Regions from separate parts of the Methylobacterium sp. HMF5984 genome, predicted to be linked through region 3. Evidence: predicted binding sites of a transcription regulator. Region 3 holds the regulator's gene; each other region holds the start of a gene.
What was found. The regulator LexA, encoded in region 3, represses DNA repair genes until DNA is damaged. The targets are predictions, from matches to a motif close to TGTTCNNNNTGTGTTCNG.

Region 1 (7,422 bases), 790 kb from region 3:
ATCATCTCGTCCTCGCGGCGCAGCTCCCCGCGCTCGATCCGGTAGGAGAACGGCCCGAAGGTCACCACGTCGCCGGTGCCGGTGTCGCGGCGCGGGCCCGACGCCCGGTTGATGATGTTGGTGAGCCGGAGCGTCAGCTCGCGCGGCTCGAACGGCTTCGGCAGGTAGTCGTCGGCGCCGATCTCGAGGCCCATCACCCGGTCGTTCGGGTTGGAGCGGGCGGTGAGCATCAGGATCGGCACGCGCGAGGTCTCGCGCACGCTGCGCGCATAGGCGAAGCCGTCCTCGCCCGGCATCATCACGTCGAGCACCATCGCGTCGAAGACCAGGCTCTGCGCCTTGGCCCGCGCCTCGGCCGCGCTCGCGGCGGCGGTGACGCGGAACCCCTGCTCGGCGAGGTAGCGGGCGAGCAGCTCGCGCAGGCGCCGGTCGTCGTCGACCACGAGGACGTGCGGCGCCCCGTCGGAGAGCTCGGTGCGGGCATGGGCGGCCATCAGGCGGCCCCGCCGCCGCGGCGGGCCATCAGGCGGCGCACCACCGCCCGCTCGTCGGGCTCGATCATCGCCATCAGGAAGCTCTCGGGGGCGGCCGCATCCTCCGGCGAGGCCAGCGCGCGGGCCAGCCGCCGCGCCTGCACGCGGGTGAGGTCGGCGGCCAGCGCCGCGCCGCTCGGCGTGCAGGTGAGCAGGCGCTGGCGCCGGTCCTGGGTGCCGGGCCGCTGGGCGATGTAGCCCTGGCCGATCAGGTCCTTCAGCACCCGGTTGAGGCTCTGCTTGGTGATGCGCAGGATGTCGAGCAATTCGGCGATGGTCAGGCCGGGATAGCGGTCGACGAAGTGCAGCACCCGGTGGTGCGCCCGGCCGAAGCCGTACTCGGCCAGGATCCGGTCCGGATCGCCGACGAAGTCGCGATAGGCGAAGAACAGGAGCTCGATCAGGTCGTCGCTGCTGCAGGCGGCGGCCGGCTCGGCGGCGTCCTTGCGTTCGCGGAGGGCGGGAGATGTCACGTGCGGCCCGGGTCCGGTTGCGGCGCGAAGGGCGGGAGAGGAGACGAACGTCGGCGCGAAGGACGTCGGAGCGGAGAGGATGGGAAGGAGGAGCGTGCGCGCGATATACGTCAGTGTCGTTGACATATTCCAGGCCGGTTGGTACCCGTCAACCCCGCCGGCGCCGCCCGCATGCGCGCCCATCGACATCGTCCCCGCCGAAGGGCCCGCAGGTTGCGCGGGCCGCGACGATTTCCAGGAAGACGTTCCCATGTCCGTGATCCCGTTCGACGAGCGCGAGGGCACCATCTGGTTCGACGGCGCCATGGTGCCGTGGCGGGACGCCAAGATCCACGTGCTGAGCCACGGGCTGCATTACGGCTCGTCGGTGTTCGAGGGCGAGCGCGCCTATGGCGGGGTGATCTTCAAGAGCCTCGCCCATGCCGAGCGCCTGCGCCGCTCCGCCGAGCTGCTCGACTTCGCGGTGCCGTATTCGGCCGCCGAGATCGTCGCGGCCAAGGAGGCCGTGCTCAAGGTCAGCGGCCTGCAGGACGCGTATCTCCGCCCGGTCGCCTGGCGCGGCTCGGAGATGATGGGCGTCTCGGCCCAGGGCAACACCATCCACCTGGCGATCGCCGCCTGGGAATGGCCGAGCTACTTCGACGCCGCCACCAAGATGAAGGGCATCCGTCTCGACATTGCCGAGTATCGCCGGCCCGATCCCCGCACCGCCCCCTGCGCCTCGAAGGCGGCGGGCCTGTACATGATCTGCACGATCTCCAAGCACCGGGCTGAGAACAAGGGCTATGCCGACGCGCTGATGCTCGACTTCGAGGACAACGTCGCCGAGTGCACCGGCGCCAACGTGTTCTTCATCCGCGACGGGGCGATCCACACCCCCACCGCCGACCGCTTCCTCAACGGCATCACCCGGCAGACGGTGATCGAGCTGGCCCGCCGCCGCGGCCTCGCGGTCACCGAGCGCCGCATCCGCCCCGAGGAGATGGCCGACTTCTCGGAATGCTTCATCACCGGCTCGGCCGCCGAGGTCACCCCGGTCTCCGAGATCGGGCCCTACCGGTTCGCGCCGGGCGCGATCACCCGCACGCTGATGGACGACTACCTCGCCGAGGTGCAGCCGCAGGCGCGCGCAGCCTGAAGGCGCGCGCGGCCTCAGGCGTCTTATCCCCCGCCGGTTCCGGCCGGCGGGGAACCTCGGGGATGCGGGCCGCGTTCTGACGGAACATTCCATGAACGCGTGAGTGCCCGATGACCAAGGCCGCTGCCAAGACCACGGCGAAGTCCGATTCGAAGTCCGACGCCAAGTCCGACACGAAGTCCGCTTCGAACGAGAACCCGAAGACCGACCCGAAGGACGTGTCGAACCAGATCAAGGATCCCGACCAGTGGACCACCGGCGGCGAGCCGATGACCGGTGCGCAGGCCTCCTATCTCAAGACCCTGTCGGAGGAGACCAAGGAGCCCGAGGCGTTCGATCCCGACATCGACAAGGCCGAGGCCTCCAAGCGCATCGACGCCCTGCGCAAGGAAGCCGGCCACGGCTGAGCGGAGCGAAGGCGCCCGCGGGGCCCGCTCCCGACGGGTCGCCCGAGCGCCCATCCCCTCTCGCCGCAAGCGGGGGGGGACCCGCATAACGGCCGGTCGCACGGATCCTGCTTCGGCGGATGCCGCGACCGTCGCCCGTCGCCGATCGAGTTAAAACATCCTCAAGGTCGCGCGGGTAGGGTCGCCGTGTGCCGGTTCGGCCGAGGAAGGCGATCATCGATGTCGAGGACGGTCGTCGAACTGTCGAAAGGGGCCGGAGCCGTGCCGGCGAAGCGTCGCTTCGCCGCCGACGCGCGCGGCGCGACGAGCATCGAGTACGCCCTGATCTCGGGGCTGGTCTTCCTGGCCATCGTCGGCAGCCTGCGCCTCTACGCGTCCAAGGTCAGCACCGTCTACCAGACCATCGGAAACGCGGTCAGCCAGAACTGACCAACCTCAGCGCGTCCCCGGCCGGCCCTTGCGCGACCGGTGCGACGCGTCCGGCTCCGAGGCGGGGTCGGCGTTCGGCGTCGTGCCCGAGGGCTTGGCCGCGGCCGCCTTGGCCGGATCGGCCTCGGCCCAGAACGCCTCGAACAGGCCCTGCATCGCCTTGACGTTCTGTTCCTGAACTTCGGCGCCGGTCTTCAGCATCTGCTGGAACATGCCGCCGGCGGCATCGGGTTCCGGCTTCGGCGCGGGCTTCGAGACCTGGGGCTTCGAGACCGGGGGCCTGGCGGCCTGCTTCTGCGCCTCCGGCGCGGCCTGCGCCGGGACGAACGCCTTCATCATTTCGGCCCAGCCCGGCGCGACTGCGAACGGCGAGGGTGCCGGGGCGGGCGCCGGCTTGGCCTCCGGAGCCTGCTGGTTCAGCAGCATGTGGACGATGCTCGCGACCACCGCGCCGGCCATCATCGGCAGCATCTGGCGCAGCACCTGCGAGCCGACGCCGCTGGCCGAGGAGGCCTGCTGCAGGATCGCCTGGGTGAGGGCCGGCGAGCCGAACATCTGCCCGAGCATGGTCTCGGCCGGGCTGGGTGCCGGGCTGGCGGCGGGGCGGGCGCCGGCCAGCCCGAACATCTGCGACAGGCCGGTCGGGTCGGGGACGGCGCTGCGCTGCAGCCCGAGCGCGAAGGCCGGCATCAGGGCCTCCATCGCCCGGCGCGTCTGCTCGGGGGTGAGGCCGAACTGCTGCGCCACACTCTGCATCCCGGCGCCGTTCTGGGCCTGAAGCATGTCGAGCGGGTTGAACATCACGCGGCCTTGGTCTGTTCGCCGCGCGGAAGACCGCATCGCGGGCCGCGCGTTCCAAGTCTAGACCCTTATCGACGCCGCTGGCCAGTTGCCGGCCAACGTTCGGGCGCGTCCCGGCGCGATCGGTGCCGCGCATCCACCGGGGATCGCGTCCCGGCCGGGATGCCCGGGGATGTCGCGCCCGCCGACGCGACGCGGCGCGCTACACCAGCGCGCCGCCATGGGCCGGGCCGGCGGCGACGCTCGCCTCGGGATCGGGCGCGCGCGCCGGCACCACGACGTCGCGCTCGAGCAGCGTGACCGTGCGGGCGGCCATCAGGATGCCGGCCAGCCCGAAGGCGAGCGAGCCGATGCCGACGCCGGCGAGAACTCCGCGCGGCCCGTACAGGGCGGCGCCCGCGAGCGCCGGCGGCATCGTGCCCAGCGTCGCCCGGCCCCAGTTGAGCAGGGTCGAGCGGAACGGGAAGCCGAGGTTGTTGAACGCGGCGTTGGCCAGGAACAGCAGGCCGTTGAAGAACCACACCCCGCCGCTGACGAGGCAGAAGAAGCCGAACAGGTCGGCGGCGACCCCGTCGAGCGCGAATAGCCGCATCAGCGGGCCGCGGGCGAGCACCAGGGCGGCCCACACCACCGCCACGTAGAGGAAGGTCACGAGCGCGCCGTCGCGGAGCACGCCGCGCATCCGGTCGAAGCGGCGGGCGCCCCAGTTCTGGCCGAGGATCGGGCCGATCGAGCCCGACAGGGCGAACAGCCCGCCGAAGGCCACCGGGGTGAGCCGGTCGATCACCACGTTGGCCGCCACCGCCACCGCGCCGTAGCGGGCCAGCACGTGGGCGAGGAAGGCGCTCGCCACAGACGGCGCGAGGTTGGTGAGCACCGCCGGCAGCGCGATCCGGAACACCAGCGGCGCGTCGGCGACCGTCGCCGCGAGGCTCGCGGGCGCCAGCATCCGGTGCTGGCGCACCCCGTGCCAGCCGATCAGCGCGAAGGTGGCGCGCGCCACGCAGGTGGTGATCGCCGCCCCGTCGACCCCGAGCCCGCCCCCGAAGATCAGCAGCGGATCGAGCCCCACCGTCACCAGCGCGCCGCCGAGCGTCACGAACATCGCCTGGCGCGCGGCGCCGACCGCGCGCAGCAGCCCGGAGAACATCATCCCCGGGCCCATCAGCACGTTCGAGGGCAGGGCGATCCAGAGGAAGCGCTCGGCCACGGTCAGCGTCTCGCCCTCCGCGCCGATCGCCCGCAGCAGCGGGTCCGACAGCGGCAGCAGCAGCGCCACGAGGAGGGCGGAGGCGGCGAGCCCGAGCAGCGTCGACGAGGTCGCGATCCGCCGCGCGCCGTCCCGGTCGCCGGCGCCGATCGCGCGGCTGACCAGGGCGCCGGCGGCGATCATCAGGCCGATGTTGATGGCGATGGCGAAGAACTGGACGATCGCGGCGAAGCCGACCGCGGCGGTGAGGTCGGTGTCGCCGAGCTTCGACACGTAGAGCAGCGACAGCAGGTCGACGACGAACACCGCCATCAGGCCGATCGAGCCGGTGGCGCTCATCACCACCACGTGGCGCAGGATCGAGCCGGTGACGAAGCGGCCGGCATCGGGTGGCACGGTCTTTCCTCCCCCCGAAGCGGGGGAGGGAGGGTCTCGCGTCGGCGAGGGCCGTGAGAGGGGAGCGCCGTCTCCGGATGACGCGCTCCGCTCTCTCCCCCTGCTGCGGGGGGGACCCTTCCCCGCTTCAGGGGGAGGGGGAAGGGCGGCGTCCGCCTCACCGCTCACCGCTCTGGACCTCCATCGCCGGCGTGCGGATCGCGCGCGCGGCCTGGGCGTCCGCCTCCGCCTGCGCCGCGGCCTCGGCCTCGCGCTCGGCCTCGCGCTCGGCGGTGTCGACCGGCGGCCGGTCGAGCATGCGGCCGGCGGCCTCGCGGCGGTCGTTGCCGATGATGTCGCGGGTCTCGGCCGAGAGCGCGCGGGCCGGGCGCTGCGGGGCGGTGAGCGGCTCCGGCTTCATCTCGGGCACGCCGATGCCGCGCAGCCAGCCGCCGCCCTCGGGGAGCGCCCCGGCCTGCTGCAGCACGAGGCGGGCGACGTCGCGCTTGCGCACGTCCTCGACCCGCGCGGCGGCGGCGTCGGCGGACAGCCCGAGGCCCTCCAGCGTCGCGCGGCCGAACACCAGGGCGGATTCGGCGGTCTCGCGGATGTGGAAGTCGACGTCGCGGTTCATCAGCTCGACGGCGTGCATCCGGTCGTAGGCGCGGACGTAGGTGCGGACCGACTCGAACTCCTCGTGGACGATGTCGACGATCTTCAGCGCCGCCTCGGCGTCGTCGATGCACAGGCACACCAGGTCGACCCGGCCGATGCCGGCGGCGCGCAGCACGTCGAGGCGGGTGCCGTCGCCGTAGTAGATCCGGAAGCCGAAGCGCGAGGCCGAGCGGATTTGCTCGACGTCCTTGTCGATCACCGTGACGCCGATGCCCTCGGCGAGCAGCACCTGCGTCAGGATCTGCCCGAACCGGCCGAAGCCGATCACCAGGACGCGGGCCTCGGCGCTCTCGACCACGTCGGTGGCCGGCAGCGCTTCGCCGCCGCGGCGGGCGCGGGCGAGGTCGAGCGCCTTGTCGAGGCCCTTGGCCGCCACCGGGCCGATCAGCATGGTGAGGGCGGCGAGCGCCACCGCGAAGCGCGTGGCGGTGGCGTCGGTCAAGCCCAGCGAGCCGGCGAGCGGCAGCAGCACGAAGGCGAACTCGCCGGCCGGCGCCAGGATCGCGGCGCCGCGCACCGCGTCGAGCCAGGTCGAGCCGAACAGGCGGAACAGCCCGGCCACCAGCGCGACCTTGACCAGGATCGCCGCGAAGGTCGCCCCGAACAGCAGCGGCCAGACCGCGCGCACCAGCCCGCCGTCGATCGACATGCCGACGCTCATGAAGAACAGGCCGAGCAGCATGCCGCGGAACGGCTCGATGTCGGCCTCGAGCTGGTGGCGGAAGTTCGATTCCGACAGCAGGATGCCGGCCAGGAACGCGCCCATCGCCATCGACAGGCCGACCTCGGCCATCAGCAGCGCGGTGCCGAGCACCACCAGGAGGGCCGCCGCCGTCATCACCTCGCGGGCGCCGCTCGCGGCGAGCAGGCGGAAGAAGCGGTTCAGGCCGTAGCGGCCGACGAGCACCACGGCGACGATCGCCGCCAGCGCCTTGCCGGTGGAGAGCGCCGCGTCCCCGAGCCAGGGCGCGCCGCTGCCGCCGCCGGCCGATGCCAGGAGCGGCATCAGCGCCAGGATGCCGACGACGGCGATGTCCTGGAACAGCAGCACCGCGAAGGCGCGGCTGCCGTAGGCGGTGCCGAGGTCGCCGCGCTCCTCCAGGAGCTGCAGCGCCACCGCGGTGGCCGAGAGCGCCAGCGTGATGCCGATGATGCCGCTGGCGCTGGGCGCCGCGCCGAGCAGCACGCCGAGGCCCCCGAGCACGATCGCGCAGACGACGAGCTGCGCCGTGCCGAGCCCGAAGATGTCGCGGCGCATCGAGACGAGCTGCGACAGGTGCAATTCGAGCCCGACGATGAACAGCAGCAGCACCACGCCGATCTCGGCGACGCTCGCCGCCGTCTCGGGCTCGGCGATCAGCGACAGGCCGGACGGGCCGAT
Region 2 (7,422 bases), 2.4 Mb from region 3:
TGCCGGCGCTCGGTGCGGACCTCGACGGGGACCTGGTAGGTCGCGCCGCCGACGCGCCGGGAGCGCACCTCGATCATCGGGGCGACGTTCTCGAGGGCCGCGCGGAACACCTCGATCGGGTTGGCGCGGGCGCGGTTCTCGACGATCTCGAAGGCGCCGTACACGATCCGCTCGGCGACGGACTTCTTGCCCTCGTACATGATCGAATTCATGAACTTGGTGAGGACGATATCCCCGTACTTCGGATCGGGGATGATCTCACGCTTCTCGGCGGAATGGCGACGGGACATTGCGGAACTTCCGAGGGATAAGGATCTAAGCACCTCGCGCAGGCCGCCTTGAGCCACTCCTGAAGAGCGCCGGCGACATCCTTACGAGGCAGTGGAATGCCGTGTCGGCCGCCCGGGCAAAACGTCCGGACGGGAAGATCTTACTTCGGGCGCTTGGCGCCGTACTTGGAGCGGCGCTGCTTGCGGTTCTTGACGCCCTGCGTGTCGAGCACGCCGCGGAGGATGTGGTAGCGCACGCCCGGAAGGTCCTTCACGCGGCCGCCGCGGATCATCACCACCGAGTGCTCCTGAAGGTTGTGGCCTTCACCCGGGATGTAGCCGATCACCTCGAAGCCGTTGGTGAGGCGGACCTTGGCGACCTTGCGGAGCGCCGAGTTCGGCTTCTTCGGGGTCGTCGTGTAGACGCGGGTGCAGACGCCGCGCTTCTGCGGGCAGGCGTTGAGCGCCGGCACCTTGTTGCGGCTCCGCTGGATCTTCCGCGGCTGCGCGATCAGCTGGTTGATCGTCGGCATCCTGTGCCCTCTTCCTCCGGATCGCGACGAAGCGCGATCCCGTGCGACGTAACGTGGCTCCCTGCGGAGCCGCCCACGAACCTCCCGAAGGAGATCCGCAAAACGAATATGCGCCAGGGGTCGGTGAGGACCCTTGGCGCGCTGTCGGCAGAGGAGCACCCCTGTTAAGGCAGGCGCGCTCGTACCTACTGATCTGACGAGAACGTCAGGCGATGTGAGCCTTCGACGGTGGATCGGCGCGTCGTCGACGAACGGATGAGCGTGATGCTCAGCCTCGTCAGCAGCCCCCGGGCCGTTCGAAGTGGCGCGCTTCTAGCCTCCATCGCCCGAGGGGTCAATGGTTTCCGGCCGATTATCTCGCATCCGACGAGAGGTTAAGGTTTTGTGCGGGACGGGTGCCCGACGCGATCCGCCTCCGGGTCTCCGTGCCGGTTCACGCGCCCGGCGAACGTTCGAATGTCGTGGTCTGCGTACGGCGAGGCCGCGGCTCGTGCCGTCGGGCCCGTGCAGACCGGTCGCGGCGTTACCTTAGCGGCGGCTATTCCAGCCGGCGCTCGGGCGGGTGGCGATCACCTCCGCGCCCATCGGGACGCGTTTCCCGATCACGTCGACCTCCCATAGCCCGCGCGAGGCCGGAGCTTGCTCGTCGGGTGGGCGACCTCGTCAGCGCGGCGCACCGTGCCGGATCGGGGCAGGTCGGGCACAGCCCGCTTCGACAGCGCTCACAGAAGATTAAAGCGATTCGTCGAATTGTCCGCTTCGTCGGGACGGCGCGATGCGCACCCGACCATGCGATGTGGCGACGGTCAGGGTGATGCGTATGGGTAGCGTTTCGAGTGCGGCCGAGAACGTCGTCCCCTTCCGGCGGATCGCCGCCGCGGGCCGGCCTCTGCCGTACGAGGGCGGCGTCCGCGAGGGCCAGGCCCGGCGCCGGTCCGAGCAGCGCGCGCTGATGGATGCGGTCTATGCCACGGGGACGCTCACGGTGGCGGCGGGCGACCGCGAGACCAAGCTGATCGCGTCCCGGCTGCAGGTCTACGGCTTCCTCACCGTCGAGGAGGTCGAGCCGGAAGGCTCGCTGCGCCGCCTGCGTCCCTCGGAGGCGATCCGCGCCCGGGCCGAGCGGCCGTGGCGCCTGTCGAAGCCGGCCTATGCCGGGCTCTCCGTGAGCATCCCGACGATCGACGACTTCCTGTTCGAGCCGGCCGGCTTTTCGGCGTGAGCCTTCGCGCCGTCTGAGCCGAGGCGTCGGCCCGTCCGGCATTCCCCATTCGGGGCTTCATAACGAAGAAGCGCGCCGCCCTCCCGGGCCGGCGCGCTTCTTCGTTTCGGTGTGCCGCTTCGAAGGGGCGGTGCGGACTACGCCTCGCCCTCGTCGAGCTCGTCCTCGGTCGGCTTGGCGTTCTCCAGGATCTTCTCGGCGACGAGCCCGGAATTTTGCCGGATCGACGCCTCGATCTTGCCCGCGATCTCGGGGTTGTCGCGCAGGAACCCCTTGGAGTTCTCGCGGCCCTGGCCGAGCCGCTGGCTGTTGTAGGAGAACCAGGCGCCGGACTTCTCGACGATGCCGGCCTTGACGCCGAGATCGATCAGCTCGCCGACCTTCGACACGCCCTCGCCGAACATGATGTCGAACTCGACCTGCTTGAACGGCGGCGCGACCTTGTTCTTCACGACCTTGACGCGGACCTGGTTGCCGATCGCCTCGTCCCGGTCCTTGAGGGTCGAGATGCGGCGGATGTCGAGACGGACCGAGGCGTAGAACTTCAGCGCGTTGCCGCCCGTGGTCGTCTCCGGGCTGCCGTACATCACGCCGATCTTCATCCGGATCTGGTTGATGAAGATCACCATGCACTTCGAGCGCGAGATCGAGCCGGTGAGCTTGCGCAGCGCCTGGCTCATCAGGCGGGCCTGGAGGCCGGGCTGGCTGTCGCCCATCTCGCCCTCGATCTCGGCGCGCGGCGTCAGCGCCGCCACCGAATCGACCACCAGCACGTCGATCGCGCCGGAGCGCACCAGCGTATCGGTGATCTCGAGCGCCTGCTCGCCGGTGTCGGGCTGCGAGATCAGCAGGTCGTCGAGCTGGACGCCGAGCTTGCGCGCGTAGACCGGGTCGAGGGCGTGCTCGGCGTCGACGAAGGCGCAGACGCCGCCCTTCTTCTGGGCCTCGGCGATGGTGTGGAGCGCGAGCGTGGTCTTGCCCGACGATTCCGGCCCGTAGATCTCGATGACGCGGCCGCGCGGCAGGCCGCCGACGCCGAGCGCGATGTCGAGGCCGAGCGACCCGGTGGAGACGGTCTCGACCTCCGCCACCTTGTCGTTCTTGCCGAGCCGCATGATCGAGCCCTTGCCGAAGGCCCGCTCGATCTGGGACAGCGCGGCGTCGATCGCCTTCGCCTTGTCCTTGTCCACCATGCCGGGGGTTTCCACCACTTTCAGTGCGGCCTGAGCCATCGTGCGGCATCCTTATGCAGGGGTTGGGCGCGCATCTCAATGCGCTGGAACCTGCATTTGATGTACCCGTTTTGTTCTCATCGAGCAAGGGCGGAATCGGCTCGCCGAGGAGCCTTTTCCGCGCCTGCCCGCCGCCTCACGGCTCGGCCATCGTCGCCTTCACCGTCTCGACGAGCTGCTTCAGGCTGAAGGGCTTGGGCAGGAAGTTGAAGGTCTCGCCTTCTGGCAGGTTCTTGCGGAAGGCGTCCTCGGCATAGCCGGAGACGAAGATCACCTTGAGCTCCGGCAGGTGCTTGCGGATCTCGCGCAGCAGGGTCGGGCCGTCCATCTCCGGCATCACCACGTCCGAGACGACGAGGTCGATCTGGTGGCCGCCCTCGCGCACGATGTGCAGCGCGTCGATGCCGGAGGCGGCCTCGAGCACGGTGTAGCCGCGGGCCGACAGCGCGCGGCTGTTGACGGCGCGGACGGGATCCTCGTCCTCCACGAGCAGGATCACCCCCTGCCCGGTATGATCGGCCGAGGGTTTTCGCGGGGGCGTTTTCGGAGCCGGCGGCGCGGGCGGATCGCCGACGAGGACGAAGCTTTCGCCCGGCGCCTGCGCTGCGGTGGCGGGAGCGGACGCGTCGGCCGTCGGGCTCGGCAGCGCCGGCGTCGGCGCCGGCTCGGGCAGCGCTGCCGGCTCGTGGCGCGGCAGGTAGATCCGGAAGCTCGTGCCCTCACCCACGGTCGACTGCACGTCGATGGTGCCGCCCGACTGCTTGACGATGCCGAACACCGTCGAGAGGCCGAGGCCGGTCCCCTTGCCGATCTCCTTGGTGGTGAAGAACGGCTCGAAGATCTTCTCCATCAGGTCGGCCGGGATGCCCTCGCCGGTGTCGAGCACCTCGATCAGCACGTGGTCGCCGGCCGGCGCGCCGCCGCGCCCGTCGGGCTTCGCCGCGGCGCCCGGGTCGAGCACGTTGGCGGTGCGGATCAGCAGGCGGCCGCCGCCGGGCATCGCGTCGCGGGCGTTGACCGCGAGGTTCACGATCACCTGCTCGAACTGGTTCACGTCGGCCTTCACCGGCCAGATGTCGCGCCCGTGCTTGAGGTCGAGCCCGACCCGCTCGCCGAGCAGGCGCTTCAGCAGCAGCGTCAGCTCCGAGAGCGCCTCCCCGACGTTCATCACCTCCGGGCGCAGCGTCTGGCGGCGGGAGAACGCCAGGAGCTGGCGCACGAGGCCCGCCGCCCGGTTGGCGTTCTGCTTGATCTGCATGATGTCCTGGAAGGCCGGATCGGTCGGCTTGTGGCTCGCGAGCAGCAGGTCCGAGTAGCCGATGATCGCCTGGAGGACGTTGTTGAAGTCGTGCGCGATGCCGCCGGCGAGCTGGCCGACGGTGTCCATCTTCTGGGTCTGGGCGATCTGCTGCTCGAGCTGGCGCTGGGCCGTGGTGTCGAGGGCGTAGAGGATCAGCGGCTCGCGATCGGCCTCCTCCGGCTCCTGGCCCGGAGCGCCCTCCCCGCCGGCGGGGCTGAGCCAGACCCGCGCCGAGCGGTTGGCATTGCCCATCAGCATCACCTCGATCGGCTCGATCTCGGAGAGTCCGCTGGCCGCCTTGGCGAGCGCTGCATCGAGCGCCGGGCGGTCGCGCTCGACCACCGATTCGGCGACGTTCGGCTCCTCGGCGCCGGCGGCCGAATCGGCCACCGCGTGCCGCGGCAGGGTGCCGAACAGGCGCGCGAACGAGGCGTTCGCCCGCGCGATCCGGCCGGAGCGGTCCAGCGTCGCGATCGCGATCGGCGAGTTGTTGAGGAAGCGCGCGAGCCGCACCTCGGCGGCGCGCTGCGGCTCGTCGCTCTCGGCCCCGGCCGAGCGGTTGATGACGAAGGTCCGCGACGCGCCGGGCTTGCCGTCCTTGCCGAAGGCGACGCGGTGATACAGCCGCGCCGGCATCGGGTGGCCGTTGCGGCGGCGCAGGTCGAGGTCGAACCGGTCGGTGCGGACCTCGCCGGGGAGCCCGGCATTCTGGATCAGCGCGTCGGCGGCGGGCGCGATCTCGGAGAGGTGCGGGCCGCCGGGGCCGACGACCGCGAGGTCGTAGCCGAGCCAGGCGGCGAGCGTCGCGTTCATGTAGACGATCGCCCCGGTCGGATCGATCGAGAGGAAGCCGGCGGGCGCGTGGTCGAGGTAGTCGATCGCGTGCTGGAGTTCCTGGAAGACGTTCTCCTGGCGCTCGCGCTCGGCGGTGATGTCGCTGACCGTCCACAGCGAGGCGGCCCGTCCCGGCCGCGGCAGCGGGCGGACCTGGATGCGGTACCAGGCGAAGTCGCGCCCCCTGGCGCTCGCCGCCGGCGGCGGCGACATCCGCACCTCCTCAGCGTGGCTGCGCCCGTCGCGGGCGCCCTGGGACAGGCGGTAGATCGCCTCCGACACCTCCGGCGAGCCGACGAAGATCCGCTCGACCGGGCGCAGCGTCGAGAAGCTGTCGCCGCCCGCGACGTGGAGATAGGCCTCGTTGGCGTAGATCAGCCGGCCGCCCTCCTCGACCACGACGGTCGCCTCGGGGGCGGCGTCGACGATCGCCTTGGTGATGTCGTCGCGTCCGCCCTGCCCGCTGAGCTGGATCGCGCCGATCGCCATCGCGAACAGGAAGAACACGCCGGCCATGGCCAGCAGCGCCAGCAGCCAGATGATCAGTGACTGCGCCTGCTCGTTGGCCACGAACGACAGGCCGATCGCCGCCCCGACCAGCAGCCCGGCGAGGACGAGCAGCAATCCGACCCGCCCGGGCCGTTCCGACCGGTCGATCGAGCCCGAAACCACGGGCGTGGGTCCACTCAGATCCGCCATCGGGCCTTGAATCCAGAAACGAAGGACCGGTTATGCCTTCACGCCGCCGATCGGCAAGGGCTGTCTTCCGGTCGGTCGCGGCGAAGCCTGACGGAGGAAGGTGGACAAACCGTGCGTACGGACCCGTCAGGCGGCCCGGCGGCGCAGGCGCATCACGAAGCCGATCACCTCGGCGACCGCCTTGTAGTGCTCGGCCGGGATCGCCTCGTCGATGTCCACAGTGGCGTGCAGCGCGCGGGCGAGCGGCGGGTTCTCCAGCACCGGCACGTCGTGCGCCTTGGCCAGCTCGCGGATGCGGAAGGCCAGGGAGTCGACGCCCTTGGCGACGCAGACCGGCGCGCCCATGCCGGCCTCGTAGCGCAGGGCCACCGCGTAGTGGGTCGGGTTGGTGATGATCACCGTGGCGGTCGGCACGGCGGCCATCATCCGCTTCTTCACCCGCTGCATCCGGATCTGCTTCATCCGGCCCTTCACCTCGTGGTTGCCGTCCGATTCCTTCATCTCCTGCTTCATCTCCTCCTTCGACATGCGCAGGCGCTGGCGCCAGCGGTAGCGCTGGTACAGGGCGTCGGCCATCGTGATCACGAGATGGATGGCGAGCACGCCGCCGAGCAGCTTGACGCTGATGCCGAGGATCGCGCTGAGGCAGGCCGCCGGATCGAGGCGGGCGAACACCTCGAGCCGGTCGCGGTCGCGCCACAGCACGGTGCCGACCACCACCCCGACGACCGCCATCTTGGCGAGCCCCTTGCCGAACTGGAACAGCGCCTCGAGCCCGAGGATGCGCTTGGCGCCGGCCATCGGCGAGATCCGCTCGAACTTCGGCCCGAGCGTCTCGGTGGTGAAGACCAGGGGGTGCTGCAGCAGGCCGGCGGCCAGCCCCGCCACCGCGACGAGCCCGACCGGGACCGCGAGCGCCTGGAACCAGATCGTCAGGGTGCGGCCGGCGATCCCCGCCATGGCGTGCGGATCGTCGGGGACCGCGTGGGCGTTCATCAGGAAGCCGCGCATCTCGGCGAGCAGGCCGCGGGCGATGCCCGGCCCGGCGATCATCAGCGCCAGGGTGAAGGCGGCCAGGATCGCGAAGGTGTTGATCTCGGCGCTGGTCGCGACGTTGCCCTGCTCGATTGCCTGATCGAGCCGGCGCTGGGTCGGCTCCTCGGTCTTGTCTTCCTGCTCGGTCCCCTCGGCCATGGGTCAACGGCTCCCGACCGGGCCGGGGCCGCGGCGGCTGTGCGTCGTCGTGGTCACCGCCCGGCGAACTCGAGCAGGTAGCGGCCGAGGTCGTCCAGGAACACGGTCATCATCACGCCGAGCGAGCCGAACAGGATCA
Region 3 (7,422 bases):
GCGTAGAGCCAGTTGAACAGCGCCGTGCGGGCGCCCCCGATATGGAGGTAGCCCGTGGGCGAGGGCGCGAAGCGCGTGACGACGGGTGACGACATCGGACGATGGATCTTCTGGTGACGGGGCTGAAGGAGCACCCTGAACGCGGCCGCGGCACGGATCGGCCGATCCGGTTGCGCGCGTCTAGATCGCTCTGCGACGGAGGGAAAGGCGGTTCGTCGTCCCCGACGACGCACGGAAGCTGGGGACCTGCGCCCGGACCCGGCCCGGACGGCTCTAGCACGCCCTCGCGGATGCGTTAAGAATCGGGTCGGCGCAGCCGTTTCGCGCCGACCGGTGTGCCGATCATGGCGCGGGACATCGCACGATCGACGGGACGGGCCGTCGCCACGTCGGCATCAGGCCGCTTCCCGTCGCCCGCCGTGCTCGGGCCGGCCGTGCGCGGCTGGGTCGTCGGCGGGCTCGCGATCGAGGCCGAGCAGCGGCGGCTGTTTCCCTGGCTCGCGGTCGCCTTCGGCGCCGGCATCCTCGCGTTCTTCACCGCCACCGACGGCATGCCCTCGCTCTGGGCGCCCCTCGTCGCAGCCGGCGCCTGCGCCGCGACCCTGCCGTTCCTCGGTGCCCGGCCCGCGGCGCTGGCCGTCGCCCTCGGGCTGATGGCGGCGCTCCTCGGCTTCGCGGCGAGCGCCCTGCGGGTCGCGCAGGTGGCGGCGCCGGTGCTGACCCGCACCATCATCGCGCCGCTCGAAGGCCTGATCGAATCGCTGGAGGAGCGTGAGGAGGGCGCCCGCCTGGTGGTGCGGGTCGCGAGCCTCGGCACGATGGCCGCGGCCGAGCGGCCGGTCCGGGTGCGCGTCTCGTTCAAGAAGGCGCCGCCCCTGCGGCCGGGCGACTTCATCGCCGCCACCGCCCGCCTGCTGCCGCCCCCCGAGGCGGCCCGCCCCGGCGGCTACGATTTCGCCCGCGACGCCTACTTCCGCGGGATCGGCGCGGTCGGCTCGCTCCTCGGCAAGATCGCGGTGAAGCCGCCGCCCGAGCCGGTGCCGTGGTCGCTCCGGCTCGCGGCCGCCGTGGACGACGCTCGCAACGCGCTGACCCGCAGGATCACCGACGCCAACGGCGGTCAGGCGGGCGCCGTCGCCGCCGCCCTGGTGACCGGCAAGCGCGGGTTGATCGCGCTGGCCACCAACGACACGCTGCGGGCGGCGGGGATCTACCACGTGGTCTCGATCTCAGGGCTCCACATGGTGCTGGCCGCCGGGGTCGTGTTCTGGCTCGTCCGTGCCGGCCTCGCCCTGGTGCCGTTCCTGGCGCTGGCCTGGCCGATCAAGAAGATCGCCGCGGCGCTGGCGATGGTCGGGGTCACCGCCTACTGCGTCTTCTCCGGCTGGGACATCGCGGCCGAGCGTTCCCTCGTGATGACCCTGATCATGCTCGGGGCGATCCTGGTCGATCGCCCGGCGCTCAGCATGCGCAACCTCGCTCTCGCCGCGCTCATCGCGCTCTCGCACGAGCCGGAAGGCTTGCTCGGCCCGAGCTTCCAGATGTCGTTCGGGGCGGTGGCCGGCCTCATCGCCTGCGCCCGCCTGATCGATGGAGGGATGTTCCGCCGCGACGGGGCCGGGCGGATCGGCCGGCTGATCGCGCTGTCGCTGACGACGGTGGTCGGCACACTCGGCACGACGCTCGTGGCGCAGGTCGCGACCGCGCCCTTCGCCACCTACCACTTCCAGACCGTCCAACCCTACGGGCTGATCGGCAACGCGCTCACCCTGCCGCTGGTCTCGCTCGCGGTGATGCCGGCGGCGGTGCTGGGCATCGTCGCCTACCCGTTCGCCCTCGACCAGCCGGTCTGGTGGCTGATGGGACTGGCGGTGCGCGGCATGCTGACCATCTCCGGCTGGATCCAGGGGCTCGGGCGCGCCAACGTCGTGGTCCCGGCCTTCGGCACCGCCGCGCTCGGGTGCCTCGCCGCGGGGCTGCTGCTCGCGACGCTCCCGGTCTCGCGCCTTCGCTGGCTCGCCCTGCCGCCGGCGCTGCTCGGGCTCGGCCTAGCGACGATGCCGGCCCGCTACGACATCTACGTCGACCGCCAGGGCAGCGGGGCGGCGGTGCGCCGCGCCGACGGCAGCCTCGTCGCCCTCGGGCGCCCGTCGAACTTCGTGCTGGAGCAGTGGCTGAAGGCCGACGGCGACGGCAGGCCGGGCGCGCAGGCGACGGGCGGTCCCGCCTGCGATCGGATCGGATGCACGCTTCGGTTGGCCGACGGGCGCGCGGTGGCGCTTCTGAAGGATCGCCGCGGCTTCGCGCAGGATTGCGCCAAGGCCTCGGTGCTGATCACGGCGCTCGCCGCACCGCCGGGCTGCGCCGCCGCCCTCGTCATCGATCGCGCCTACCTCGCCAGCCACGGCGCCGTGGCGATCCGCGTCGAGCCGAATGGCTTCATTCTGGCCGACACGCATGAGCCGGGACGGACGCTGCCGTGGCGCCCCGCGATGGTCCGTCCCCCGCCCCAGGGAACGGATGACGAGGCAGCGGGCGGATCGTCGCCCGCGGCCGAGCCCAAGCCGAAGGACGTCCCGTTCCAGGGCATGGCCGCCCCGCCCCCCCGGGCGGAGGAGGCCGACCCGGCACCCGACGATCCGACCGCGGACGGCCCGAACCCGGAGATGCCGGGCGATACCCTTCAGTAACGGCGCACGAGGCTGACCAGGCGGCCCTGGATCTGCACCCGATCCGGCCCGAGCACGCGGGTCTCGTAGGCCGGGTTCGCCGCTTCGAGCGCGATCGACGAGCCGCGACGGCGCAGCCGCTTCAGCGTCGCCTCCTCGTCGTCGATCAGCGCCACGATGATGTCGCCGGTGTTGGCGGTGTCCTGCTTGCGGATGACCACGAGGTCGCCGTCGAGGATGCCCGCCTCGACCATCGAGTCGCCGCGGACCTCCAGGGCGTAGTGCTCGCCGCCGGCCAGGAAGTCCGGCGACATGGTGATCGCGTGGCTCTGGTTCTGGATCGCCGAGATCGGCGTGCCGGCCGCGATCCGGCCCATCACCGGGATCGACACCGCGCGACCGCTGTCGTCGACCATCTGCGTCGTGGAAGGCCGCGGCGGCACGGCCTTCGAGCGGCCGCCCTCGACCACGCTCGGGGTGAACCGGCGCGGCGCGGCGGGAGCTGCCGGCACCGGGGCGGGCGCGCTGGAGCGGCCGGCGCCGTCGGGCATGCGCAGCACCTCGATCGCCCGAGCCCGATTCGGAAGCCGGCGCAGGAAGCCGCGCTCCTCCAGGGCGGTGATCAGCCGGTGGATGCCGGATTTCGACTTGAGATCGAGGGCGTCCTTCATCTCGTCGAACGACGGCGGAACACCGTCCTCGCGCATCCGCTCGTCGATGAATCGCAGGAGATCCAGCTGTTTACGGGTCAGCATCGGCGCGGCTCGCAGGAATGCGCGGCCACACGAAGGTGGAGCCGCAGAAACAAAACACGAACACGTTAAACGTTCGTCAAGTGTTCCGCAAGGGTTCTCATCGGCCGATCCGACCGGTGCGTTGAATTTCGTCGCGCGCCGAGCCCCTTTTCGATCGCTGCGCTGCGGGGCTCAGCCCTCGAGGCTGCGGCGCACGGCGCGGGCGGTGACCGCCGAGACGCGCACGTTCGATTCCCGCGTCACGCCGGCGATGTGCGGGGTCAGGATGAGGTTCGGCACGTCGATCAGCGCCGCGCCGCCCGCGGCGTCCACGGGCTCCTGGGCGAACACGTCGAGCGCCGCCCCGCCGAGGTGCCCGGACCGAAGCGCCGCGGCGACCGCGGCCTCGTCCACGACGCCCCCGCGGGCGGCGTTGATCAGGATCGCGCCCGGCCGCATCCGGGCGATCGCCGCCGGCCCGATCATGTCGCGCGTCGCCTCGGTCAGCGGCACGTGCAGCGAGAGCACGTCGCTCGTTGCGACCAGCGCGTCGAGGGTCAGGCTCGCCACCGCGCCGTGCGCCGGGCGCCATGCGGCGTCGTCGGACGCGAGGTGCGGGTCGAAGGCGGCGACGCTCATGTCGAGGGCCGCCGCACGGCGGGCGGTCTCGCGGGCGATCGCGCCGAAGCCGACGAGGCCGAGGCGCTTGCCGGCGATCTCGCGTCCCATCAGCGCGTTGCGCGGCCACGCGCCCGCGGCGACCTGCGCGCTCGCGCCGTAGGCGCCGCGCAGCAGCAGCAACGCGGTGCCGATCACGTACTCGGCCACCGCGCCGTCGTTGGCGCCGGTCGCGGGATGGACGGCGATCCCGCGGGCGGCGCAGGCGGCCAGATCGATGTTGTCGAGCCCGACGCCGAGGCGGCCCACCACCCTGAGGTCGGGTGCCGCCGCGAGCAGGCCCGCGCGCACCTGCGTGCGGTTGCGGACGATCAGCCCGGACGCGCCCGCGAGCGCCGCGCGCAGGGCGTCCGGCCGGTCGACCAGGGTCGGATCGTAGAGCGTCTCGAACCCGGCGAGCTCCGCCGCGATCGCGGCCTCGTCCATGAACTCGCTGATGACGACCTTGCGCATGGGGCGGCGATCCTTCTCCGCGGCCGGGCCGGTGCCGGCGGGCTGCCCGCTCTGCCGCGGCGTCCGGGCGACGTCGCGGCTGGGGGCATCGTCATCACGCAGCCGAGCGCGTCGGTAAAGGCGGCCGCGCCGCCTATCCGAGTGGGTGCGCCGATCGCAGCGCGATTAACCGCTTCGCAATGCCGCCCGGCGTAAGGTCCCGGGCATGAGGTGCGACCAGCGACAGCGCCTCCCGACATTGCGTGACCGACGCCGACGGCGGAGCCGGCGATTCGGAGACACCGGAGCAGTTTGACCATGGCCCTCGATCTCAGCATGCCGATCCTGGTCGTCGACGACTACCAGACGATGGTTCGCATCATCCGCAACCTGCTCAAGCAGCTCGGCTTCGAGGAGGTCGACGACGCCTCCGACGGCACGGCCGCGCTGGCGCGCCTCAAGGGCCGCAAGTACGGCCTCGTGATCTCCGACTGGAACATGGAGCCGATGACCGGCTACGAGCTGCTTCGCCACGTCCGCGCCGACGAGGGCCTGCGCACCACGCCGTTCATCATGGTCACCGCCGAGTCGAAGACCGAGAACGTCATCGCCGCCAAGAAGGCCGGCGTGAACAACTACATCGTCAAGCCGTTCAACGCCGCGACCCTGAAGAGCAAGATCGAGGCGGTCTGCGGCGCCTGACCGACCTTTCGGGGCCGACACGCGGAGGAATGCTGACGATGGGTTTGCAAAGACCGCTCGGCGCGACGATCAACCCGGCGACCATGGTGTCCGAGTTGATCGAGATCGCGGACTACATCGCCCACGTGCGCGACGAGATCGCGGCCCTGCGCGCCAACGAGCTGACGCACGACCGCATCCCGATGGCGCACGAGGAGCTCGGCAACGTCCTCGCCGCGACCGCCGGCGCCACCAACACCATTATGGAGGCGGCCGAGTCGATGCTGGCGCTCCCGGACGGGCCGGAATACCGCGCCGCGGTCGAGAGCGGCATCGGCACGATCTTCGAGGCCTGCGCCTTCCAGGACATCACCGGCCAGCGCATCGGCAAGGTGGTCGCCGCCCTGCAGCAGTTCGAGCTGCGGCTCGCGCGCTTCGCCAGCGCGGTGCGGGCGCGGGACGCCGCCGGACAGGACCCGGCCGAGGCCGAGCGCAACGAGCGCGCCCAGCGCCTGCTCCTCAACGGCCCGCAGCCGAACGGCCCGGCGACGGCGCAGGACGACATCGACGCCCTGTTCGCCTGAACCTCGACGGGAAGGGGCCGGCTCCGCTACAGCGTTGCGCCTGACGTCGGGGCATCGGGGGACAGCATGGCGGCACGGCTCTGGTCCGACCTGACCGCGCGCGAGGTCTCCGGGCGCGGCATGGGCCGCACGGTCGCGGTGCTGCCGGTGGCCGCGATCGAGCAGCACGGCCCGCACCTGCCGCTCTGCACCGACGTGGCGATCATGGAGGGCTACCTCGCGCGCGCCCGCGCCCTGGTGCCGGCCGATCTCGACGTGCTGGTGCTGCCGGTGCAGTCGGTCGGCAAGTCCGACGAGCACGACGCCTTTCCCGGCACCCTCTCGCTCACCACCGCGACCGCGCTCGCCGCCTGGACCGAGATCGGCGCGGGCGTGCACCGGGCCGGCTGCAACCGGCTGGTGATCGTCACCTCGCACGGCGGCAACAGCGCGCTGATCGACCTCGTGGCCGGCGATCTGCGCGCCCGCTTCGGCATGGTCGCGGTGACGACCGCCTGGGCGCGGTTCGGCTATCCGGAGGGATGCTTTCCCGACGACGAGATCGTCCACGGCATCCATGCCGGCGGGATCGAGACGGCGCTGATGCTGGCGCTTCGGCCCGACCTGGTTCGGCGCGAGGCGATCGCCGACTTTCCCTCGCGCACCCGTGCGATGGCCGGCGCCTTCACGCACTTGCGCGCCGGGCGTCCCGCCGCCTTCGCCTGGAAGGCCGGCGACCTCCATCCGTCGGGCGCGATCGGCGATGCCCGGCTCGGCACCGCCGAGGCGGGCGAGGCCGCCCTCGACCACGGCGCGCGGGCGTTCGTGGCGCTCCTGCACGACGTGGCGCGCTTCGACCTTTCGGGCGGGTAGCCTCGACGTCGCATCGATTCGGGAGCGGGGCCGGGCTTCGCCCCGGCTCCCTGTCAGGCGCCGGCCGGCTGCGGCTGCCGCGCGCTCGCCCCGGACGCCTCGCGGAGTGCCGCGACGGTCTGCTGCCCGGCATCCTCCGCGGCCACCGTCGCGAGGTGCTCGCTGGTCGGGCGGGGCAGGCGCACCAGGACGATGGTGCCGACGGTCTCCTCCGAGCGGATGCGCAGGGAGCCGCCGTGCAGCTCGGCCATGGAGCGGGCGATGGCGAGGCCGAGGCCGGAGCCCTTGTGGCTGCGGGTGAGGTTGGTCTCGACCTGCGAGAACGGCGCGCCGAGCCTGGCGAGCGCCGCCTTCGGGATGCCGATTCCGGTATCCTCGATGAACAGGTGAGCGTGGTCGCCGGCTGGGCGGGCGCGCACCGCGATCCGGCCGTTGGCGGGCGTGAACTTCACGGCGTTCTGCAGCAGGTTGACCAGGATCTGCTGCAGGGCGCGCTCGTCGGCGAGCAGCGCGAGGCCGGGATACAGGTCGACGGCGACGTGGAAGTTCTTCTGCCGGGCCGGCTCGGACACGAGCTTGAGCGCGTTGGAGACCGCCGCCGCGACGGCGATCTCGCGGCGCGCGAGCCGGACGCGGTGCGACTCGATCCGCGACATGTGGAGGATGTCGTCGATCATCGAGAGCAGGTAGTCGCCGCTGGCGCGGATGTCGGCGCAATACTCGCCGTAGCGCGCCGAGCCGAGGGGGCCGTAGAGCTCGCTCGCCATCAGCTCCGCGAAGCCGATGATCGCG
Region 4 (7,422 bases), 1.7 Mb from region 3:
ATCGATTCCGGTCGCGCATCGGGCGCGGCGCCGTCCGAAACGTAGAAAAACCGCCCGGTCCTCGCGGACCGGGCGGTTTCTGCTTCGACCTCGGTCGGCGGTGGATCCCGCCGGACCCGCCGCGTCTCCCGGCCTCAGTACTTGCGCATCAGGGGCACCGGCGCGGCGGCGGCGGCCTGCGCCGTGTAGAGCGGCGCAATGATGCGGAACCAGCCGCGGGTCTCGTCGGCGAAGGCGCCGACGCCGCGATCGGCGACCGTACGCGTCACGAACACCTGAGCCTTGAACGCGCCGAAGTCGTAACCGACGAGGCCACCGGCCGCGAACGTGCCCTGACGCTGATAGGCCGCAAAGGCTGCGCCGCGGTTCCGGTTGATCGGAAGGTCGGTGAAGCCGTAGGCCACGGCGCCGATCTCGAACTTGCCGAAGGTCTTGGTCGCCGTCAGGTCGAGGTAGAGGCCGTCGGCGTTCACGATCGGGCCCAGCGCCGCAAACTGACCGCCGAAGCGGGCCGCGTCGTCGACGTAGAAGATGTGCGTCAGGGCCGCGGTCAGGTTGTAGCCGTCGCCGGTGTACGAGATCGCGCCGGTGTTGCGGATCGAGGTGGAGGCGTTCTGCGGCAGCACCGGGGTGCAGCCGGCGGTCAGCGTGCCGTTGCAGAGCGAGCCGCGGTCGCCGACGCCGATGTAGGCGCCGACGAGGTAGGCGGTGCTGATCTTGTTGCCGAGATCCCAGGCGAAGATGTTGCCGATGAAGGGGTTGTAGAAGTAGCTCTGGTCCTGGTTCGGGACGCCGGCCGCGTTGTTCGTGCCCACGAACACCGACGGGACCGCGATCACCGGCATGATGCTCGCGCCGAGGACCTTGAAGCCGGTCGACCAGACCAGGATCGGCACGTTGACGCCGACGTCCGGGCTGTTGCGCGCGTCGCCGCGGCCGGTGCTGAAGGTGTTGATCGCGTAGACGCCTTCCGGCAGCGGGCCGTAGGCGAGACCGACCTGCTCGCCGGGCTGCGTGGACGGCGTCGCCTGAACGCTGGTGTTCATGCCGACGGTGAGGGCGACCGCACCTGCGGCAAGCCAGGTCTTCATCATTTTCTCGTTCCTTCCCAAGGATTTCCGAACTTCGTCCCGCCGCCTCTGCACTACCTTGCCGGTCTGCCGTCTGCGCGGCTCCCGTGCGAGATGTGCCAAGCGCCCCCTACGAAGCCGGCCCGTGTCTCAACGCTGATAACTATTCTACAGAGCGCTTGGGAAAGACAGTGGAATGCCTCGGATCTGGACAGCGAGAGCCGAACCGTTGCCCAAATGCCTCAACCTTGCTGCGGTGCGGCGGCCGAGCGACGGTCGCAGAAATTGCATTCGGAGAAGCCGGATTCGGCAGAATAGCGCATCCGTTTCAGGCTCTTGTCGGGGGAAGCGTAGCGGGAGGATTCGGCAAGCCCGGCGGGACCGATCGCCATCCCGGGGGGACGTCCCGGCCCGCGCCGGCGGGCTCCGTAAGTCGCGATCGGACGGTCGGGCCGTGCCCGGACGGGCGGATCGGCCGCGAGACAGGCCGAATCGGACGCCGACGCGGCGCGACCGCTCGGCAGATCTTGCCGAGCGGATGTCCCCATCGCCGGGAGGCGGAAGGGCGCGGCGCGCCTACTCCGCGGCCGGCCGCGCCACCGCCGCCCGCGAAGCGGCCGGCTTCGCCGCGGGGCGGCGGGCGAGCACGTCGCGCAGGAAGCGCCCGGTATGGCTCGCCGTCGACGCGGCGATCTGCTCGGGCGTCCCCTGGGCGACGACCACGCCGCCGCCGTCGCCGCCCTCCGGGCCCATGTCGATCACCCAGTCGGCGGTCTTGATGACCTCGAGGTTGTGCTCGATCACCACCACCGTGTTGCCCTGGTCGACGAGCTCGTGGAGCACCTCCATCAGCTTGGCGACGTCGTGGAAGTGCAGGCCGGTGGTCGGCTCGTCGAGGATGTAGAGGGTGCGGCCGGTCGAGCGCTTCGACAGCTCCTTCGAGAGCTTGACCCGCTGCGCCTCGCCGCCCGACAGCGTCGTCGCCTGCTGCCCGACGCTGACGTAGTCGAGCCCGACGCGCTTGAGCGTCTCCATCTTCTCGCGGATCGTCGGCACCGCCTTGAACAGGTCGGCGGCCTCCTCGACGGTCATGTCGAGCACGTCGGCGATGGACTTGGCGCGGTACTTCACCTCCAGCGTCTCGCGGTCGTAGCGCTTGCCCTTGCACACGTCGCAGGTGACGTAGACGTCGGGCAGGAAGTGCATCTCGATCTTGATGACGCCGTCGCCCGAGCACGCCTCGCAGCGGCCGCCCCGGACGTTGAACGAGAACCGGCCCGGCTGGTAGCCGCGGGCCTTGGCCTCGGGCAGGCCGGCGAACCAGTCGCGGATCGGGGTGAAGGCGCCGGTATAGGTCGCCGGGTTCGAGCGCGGGGTCCGCCCGATCGGCGACTGGTCGATGTCGATGACCTTGTCGAGGTGCTCCAGCCCTTCGAGCCGGTCGAAGGGCGCCGGATGCTCCAGCGCGCCGTTCAGGCGCTTGGCCACCGCCTTGTAGAGCGTGTCGATGATCAGCGTGGACTTGCCGCCGCCCGAGACGCCGGTGACGCAGGTGAAGGTGCCGAGCGGGATCTCGATGTCGACGTTCTTGAGGTTGTTGCCGCGGGCGCCGAACACCCCGAGCTTGCCCTTGCGCCCCTTCCGCCGCGCGGCCGGGGTCCGCACCGACTTCTCGCCGGTCAGGTACTTGGCGGTCAGCGAGTCGGGATGGGCCAGCACCTCCTCGGGCGTGCCCTGCGCGATGATCCGGCCGCCGTGGATGCCGGCGCCTGGCCCGACGTCGACCACGTAGTCGGCCTGGAGGATCGCGTCCTCGTCGTGCTCGACCACGATCACCGAGTTTCCGAGGTCGCGCAGGCGCTTCAGCGTGCCGAGCAGGCGCTCGTTGTCGCGCTGGTGCAGGCCGATCGACGGCTCGTCCAGCACGTAGAGCACGCCGGTGAGCCCCGAGCCGATCTGCGAGGCGAGGCGGATGCGCTGGCTCTCGCCGCCGGACAAGGTCCCCGAGCCGCGGGCCAGCGTCAGGTATTCGAGGCCGACGTCGACCAGGAACGACAGCCGGTCGCGGATCTCCTTCAGGATCCGCACCGCGATCTCGTTCTGCTTCTGCGTCAGCTTCTTCGGCAGCGCCGAGAACCAGCGGTGCGCCTCGCTGACCGAGAGCGCGGTGACCGCGCCGATATCCTCCATCGCGACCTTGACGGCGAGCGCCTCGATCTTCAGCCGCTTGCCGCCGCAGGCGGCGCACGGGGTCTCGCTCATGAAGCGCGAGATCTCGTCGCGCGCGGCGTCGCTCTCGGTCTCCTTGTAGCGGCGCTCGAGGTTGGGGATCACGCCCTCGAACGGCTTGTTGACGGCGTACTTGCGCATGCCGTCGTCGTAGTCGAAGCGGATCGACTGCTTGCCGGAGCCGTAGAGGATGATCGCGCGCGCCGCCTCGGGAAGCCGCGACCAGGCCAGGTCGGTCTTGAAGCCGTAATGCCGGGCGAGCGCGTCGAGCGTCTGCCCGTAATAGGGCGAGGTCGACTTCGCCCACGGGCCGATGGCGCCGCGCTTGAGGCTCAGGGCCTCGTCGGAGATCACCAACTCGGCGTCGATCCGCATCTCGTGGCCGATGCCGCCGCAGGTCGGGCAGGCGCCGAACGGGTTGTTGAACGAGAACAGCCTGGGCTCGATCTCCGCGATGGTGAACCCCGAGACCGGGCAGGCGAAGCGCGACGAGAGGGTGATCTTCTCCCGGGTCTCGCCCTCCGGCACGTCGGCGAACTCGATGTCGGCGATGCCGTCGGCGAGCTCGAGTGCCGTCTCGAAGGAATCGGCGAGCCGGCTCGCGATGTCGGCCCGCACCACGATCCGGTCCACCACCACGTCGATGTCGTGCTTGAGCTTCTTGTCGAGCTTCGGCACGTCGTCGATCGGGTAGTACTCGCCGTCGATCCGCAGGCGCTGGAAGCCCTTCTTCTGGAACTCGGCGATCTCCTTGCGGTACTCGCCCTTGCGGCCGCGGACCACGGGCGCGAGCAGGTAGAGCCGGCTCTTCTCGGGCAGCGCCAGGACGCGGTCGACCATCTGCTGCACGGTCTGGCTCTCGATCGGCAGGCCGGTGGCCGGCGAGTACGGGATGCCGACGCGGGCCCAGAGCAGGCGCATGTAGTCGTAGATCTCGGTGACGGTCCCCACCGTGGAGCGCGGGTTCTTCGAGGTGGTCTTCTGCTCGATCGAGATCGCCGGCGAGAGCCCGTCGATCTGGTCGACGTCGGGCTTGGACATCATCTCCAGGAACTGGCGCGCATAGGCCGAGAGCGACTCGACGTAGCGGCGCTGGCCCTCGGCGTAGATCGTGTCGAAGGCGAGCGACGACTTGCCGGAGCCCGAGAGCCCGGTGAACACCACGAGCTTGTCGCGCGGGATCGTCAGGTCGACGTTCTTCAGGTTGTGCTCGCGGGCGCCGCGCACCGAGATCACCCGGCGGTCGCGCTCCGCCGGCGTCTCGCGGTCGAACAGGCGCTCGAGCTTCGCGTCGACACCGGCCTCGACCGCCCGCGCGGCCGGGCTCGCCTTCGCGGGCTTCCTGGCGGGCGGCGCTTTCGCGGCGGGCGTCTTGGCAGCAGGCGTCTTATCGGCAGCAGGCGTCTTGTTGCCAGCAGGCGTCTTGTTGCCAGCAGGCGTCTTGTTGCCAGCAGGCGTCTTGTTGCCAGCAGGCGTCTTGGCGGCGACGGCTTTGGCCATGGCGGGGGCGGTCTTTCGAGGCGTCGACACGGGCGGGATCCGGCGATCGCGAAAGCGACCGCCGCGCCGGGTCATGTCGTCCGTCCGAAGCCTTCGGCAAGGTGCGGCGGGCGGGACGCAGGCCCGGCATGCTCGCGTGTCTGCTAGAACGAAACGCGTACGTGGGCAACTCGGCCCTCGTTCCGCGACGCGTCCGGCCCTGCGGCCGCCCGCATCTTCTCGCTGCGCCGGCCCCGTTCGGGAGCGGCCGACGACCAGGATCACCGCGCGCCCGTGCCGGGCGCGCGGCTTCCGGCGGGATTACTGCATCGCCTTCATCGCCGCCTCGGACGAGGAGGCCTTCGGGTTGGCCTTGCAGTAGGCGCGCATCTTCGCGTCCATCGCGGCCGCCTGCGGGTCGGCGGCGATCATCGCCTTGTCGGCGGCGCTCATCGAGGCCTGCGCCTGCGCGTCGGCCTTGAGATAGTCGGCGCAGGACATGTCGCCGGTCTGGGCCGGGGCGGCGGCGAGGCCGGCGATCAGCAGGCTCGCGGCGAGGATGGTACGGATCATGATGGCCTCCCAAGGGTACGCCCGGCGTCGTCGCGGCCGACCCGCCGCGCGCTCTCTCGGCGCCTCGTGATAGGGCGGCGCCGGGCGCGGCGTCTTGATCGGGCGTCCGGAATGCATGCCGCCGCGTCCCGATCCGTCGGCGGGATCGCGGATCTTCGCGCAAGTCCGGAAGTCGTGCCCGGGGCTCGCCCGGACGACGCGTCCGCATCGCCCGCCGATGTCCTGTCGTCCGGGTCCGCGAATACGGTGCCGGCAGTCTCCCGCCGTCGAAGATCGCTTGCGAGACGCTCGAACAGCGCGTCGACCTGCGATGGCAACGGCGCCTTTACCGGTTGTAGCGCAGTCGTTCTCGTCGAAACGGTCCCGAGACGAGGAGTGGGCGGGCGAATGAAGACCGGTGTTCCGATGTCCTTGCGGGGACGCATCGTGGCGGTGGCGCTGGCGCCCTGCCTCGCCTTCGCCGCGGTGGCCGGCGTCGCGATCTCCGACCGGATGGCGCAGCGCGCCGAGATGGTCCAGGTCGAGGACCTTGTCGGCCTCGCCTCGCGGATCAGCGCCTTCGCGCACGAGGGCCAGCGCGAGCGCGGCGCCTCCAGCCTGTTCCTCGCCTCGAAGGGGTCGCAGTTCAAGGCGGAGCTGGTCGCGCAGCGCGCCCGCACCGACGCCGTGCGCCAGGGCCTCGCCGCCGCCGTCGCGGCCGGCGCGGCGGCCTACGGCCCCGCCTTCACCCGCAAGGCCGACGCCTTCGCGCAGGCGCTCGACGGCCTGGACGCGCAGCGCAACGCCGTCGACGCGCTGAAGCCGACGGCGCCCCAGGCGGCCGCCGCCTATACCGGCCTGATCGGCGAAGGCCTCGGGCTGGTCCGCGCCCTGTCGGGCGTGATCGGCCCCGTCGGGATCGCCAACCACGCCGCCTCCTACGCCGCCTTCCTGACGATGAAGGAATATGCCGGCCAGGAGCGTGCCGCCGCCTCCGCCGCCTTCGCCGCCGGCAGCCTCGACCTCGCCGGGATCCGCCGCCTCGCCACCCTCCAGGCCGACCAGGCCACCTACGAGAGCCTGTTCCGGTCCCGGACGGAGCCGGCGCAAGGAGCCCTGCTCGATGCCGCAGAGGCCACCGCCCCGGCGCGGGAGGTGGCGCGCCTGCGCAAGGTCGCCCTCGAGACCATGCCCGGCGAGGCCCTGGCCTTCCGCGACGCCCCGCTCTGGTTCCGACTCGCGACCCAGCGCATCGACGGCCTCAAGGCGGTCGAGGACCACCTCACCGCCGACCTCGCCGCGGAGGCCGGCGGCGTTCGCGCGACGGCCGAACGGGCGCTCGCGATCTGGTCGGGGGCGGCGCTCGCGATCTTCCTGCTGTCGGGCGCCCTCGCCTTCGGCCTCGGCACCGCGGTGGCCCGGCCGCTGACCCGGATGTCGCGGGCGCTCACCGCCATCGGCCGCGGCGACGACGACGTGGCGATTCCCCAGGGCGGCCCGATCGAGGTCCGCGCCATCGCCGCCGCGGCGATCGAGTTCCGCGACAACGTCGCCGAGCGCCGCCGCAGCCGCGCGGCGCAGGAGCGGATGTCGGCCGACGCCGAGCTGGCCCGGCGCGCGGCGGCGCTCGATCTCGCCGACGGGTTCGAGGACCGGGTCGGCGGCATCGTCGAGGCGGTCTCGGCGGCGGCGATCCAGCTCGAGGCGGCGGCCCACGGCATGACGCGGGCGGCCGGGGACGCCTCGTCGCTGAGCCTTCAGGTCGCCCGCGCGTCGCACGAGGCGGCGCTCTCGGCCGACACGGTGGCGGCGGCGACCGAGGAGCTTTCGGCCTCGGTCGCCGAGATCGGCACCCAGGTCACGGCCTCGGCCGACCTCGCGGCGGCGGCCGAGCGCGACGCCGAAGGCATGGCCGGCGAGGTCCGGCGGCTCGCCACGGCGGCCGGCAGCATCGCCCAGATCGTCGGGCTGATCTCGCAGATCGCCGACCAGACCAACCTGCTCGCCCTCAACGCCACCATCGAGGCGGCCCGTGCGGGCGAGGCGGGACGCGGCTTCGCGGTGGTGGCGCAGGAGGTGAAGTCGCTGGCCG

Region 1: the regulator LexA is predicted to act here: its motif matches at 2,225-2,242, upstream of ACFZ8E_RS26330 (DUF3072 domain-containing protein).
Region 2: the regulator LexA is predicted to act here: its motif matches at 3,318-3,335, upstream of recA (recombinase RecA).
Region 4: the regulator LexA is predicted to act here: its motif matches at 4,944-4,961, upstream of uvrA (excinuclease ABC subunit UvrA).

Annotation. Positions count from the first base shown of each region.
Region 1 is NZ_JBJFLN010000001.1:5,398,655-5,406,076, reverse strand. It holds gene ACFZ8E_RS26345 (response regulator) at 1-494, opposite strand, end outside; gene ACFZ8E_RS26340 (MarR family winged helix-turn-helix transcriptional regulator) at 494-1,006, opposite strand; gene ACFZ8E_RS26335 (branched-chain amino acid aminotransferase) at 1,257-2,144, shown strand; gene ACFZ8E_RS26330 (DUF3072 domain-containing protein) at 2,255-2,551, shown strand; gene ACFZ8E_RS26325 (Flp family type IVb pilin) at 2,813-2,980, shown strand; gene ACFZ8E_RS26320 (DUF937 domain-containing protein) at 2,987-3,781, opposite strand; gene ACFZ8E_RS26315 (MATE family efflux transporter) at 3,984-5,330, opposite strand; gene ACFZ8E_RS26310 (monovalent cation:proton antiporter-2 (CPA2) family protein) at 5,545-7,422, opposite strand, start outside.
Region 2 is NZ_JBJFLN010000001.1:2,191,762-2,199,183, reverse strand. It holds gene rpsG (30S ribosomal protein S7) at 1-290, opposite strand, end outside; gene rpsL (30S ribosomal protein S12) at 431-802, opposite strand; gene ACFZ8E_RS10500 (hypothetical protein) at 1,623-2,024, shown strand; gene recA (recombinase RecA) at 2,162-3,256, opposite strand; gene cckA (cell cycle histidine kinase CckA) at 3,393-6,089, opposite strand; gene flhB (flagellar biosynthesis protein FlhB) at 6,216-7,283, opposite strand; gene fliR (flagellar biosynthetic protein FliR) at 7,337-7,422, opposite strand, start outside.
Region 3 is NZ_JBJFLN010000001.1:4,604,090-4,611,511, reverse strand. It holds gene gltX (glutamate--tRNA ligase) at 1-95, opposite strand, end outside; gene ACFZ8E_RS22280 (ComEC/Rec2 family competence protein) at 345-2,690, shown strand; gene lexA (transcriptional repressor LexA) at 2,684-3,424, opposite strand; gene ACFZ8E_RS22270 (NAD(P)-dependent oxidoreductase) at 3,596-4,534, opposite strand; gene ACFZ8E_RS22265 (response regulator) at 4,832-5,215, shown strand; gene ACFZ8E_RS22260 (protein phosphatase CheZ) at 5,254-5,778, shown strand; gene ACFZ8E_RS22255 (creatininase family protein) at 5,845-6,630, shown strand; gene ACFZ8E_RS22250 (PAS domain-containing sensor histidine kinase) at 6,684-7,422, opposite strand, start outside.
Region 4 is NZ_JBJFLN010000001.1:2,933,727-2,941,148, forward strand. It holds gene ACFZ8E_RS14225 (transporter) at 135-1,094, opposite strand; gene ACFZ8E_RS14230 (hypothetical protein) at 1,313-1,462, opposite strand; gene uvrA (excinuclease ABC subunit UvrA) at 1,647-4,799, opposite strand; gene ACFZ8E_RS14240 (hypothetical protein) at 5,100-5,351, opposite strand; gene ACFZ8E_RS14245 (methyl-accepting chemotaxis protein) at 5,757-7,422, shown strand, end outside.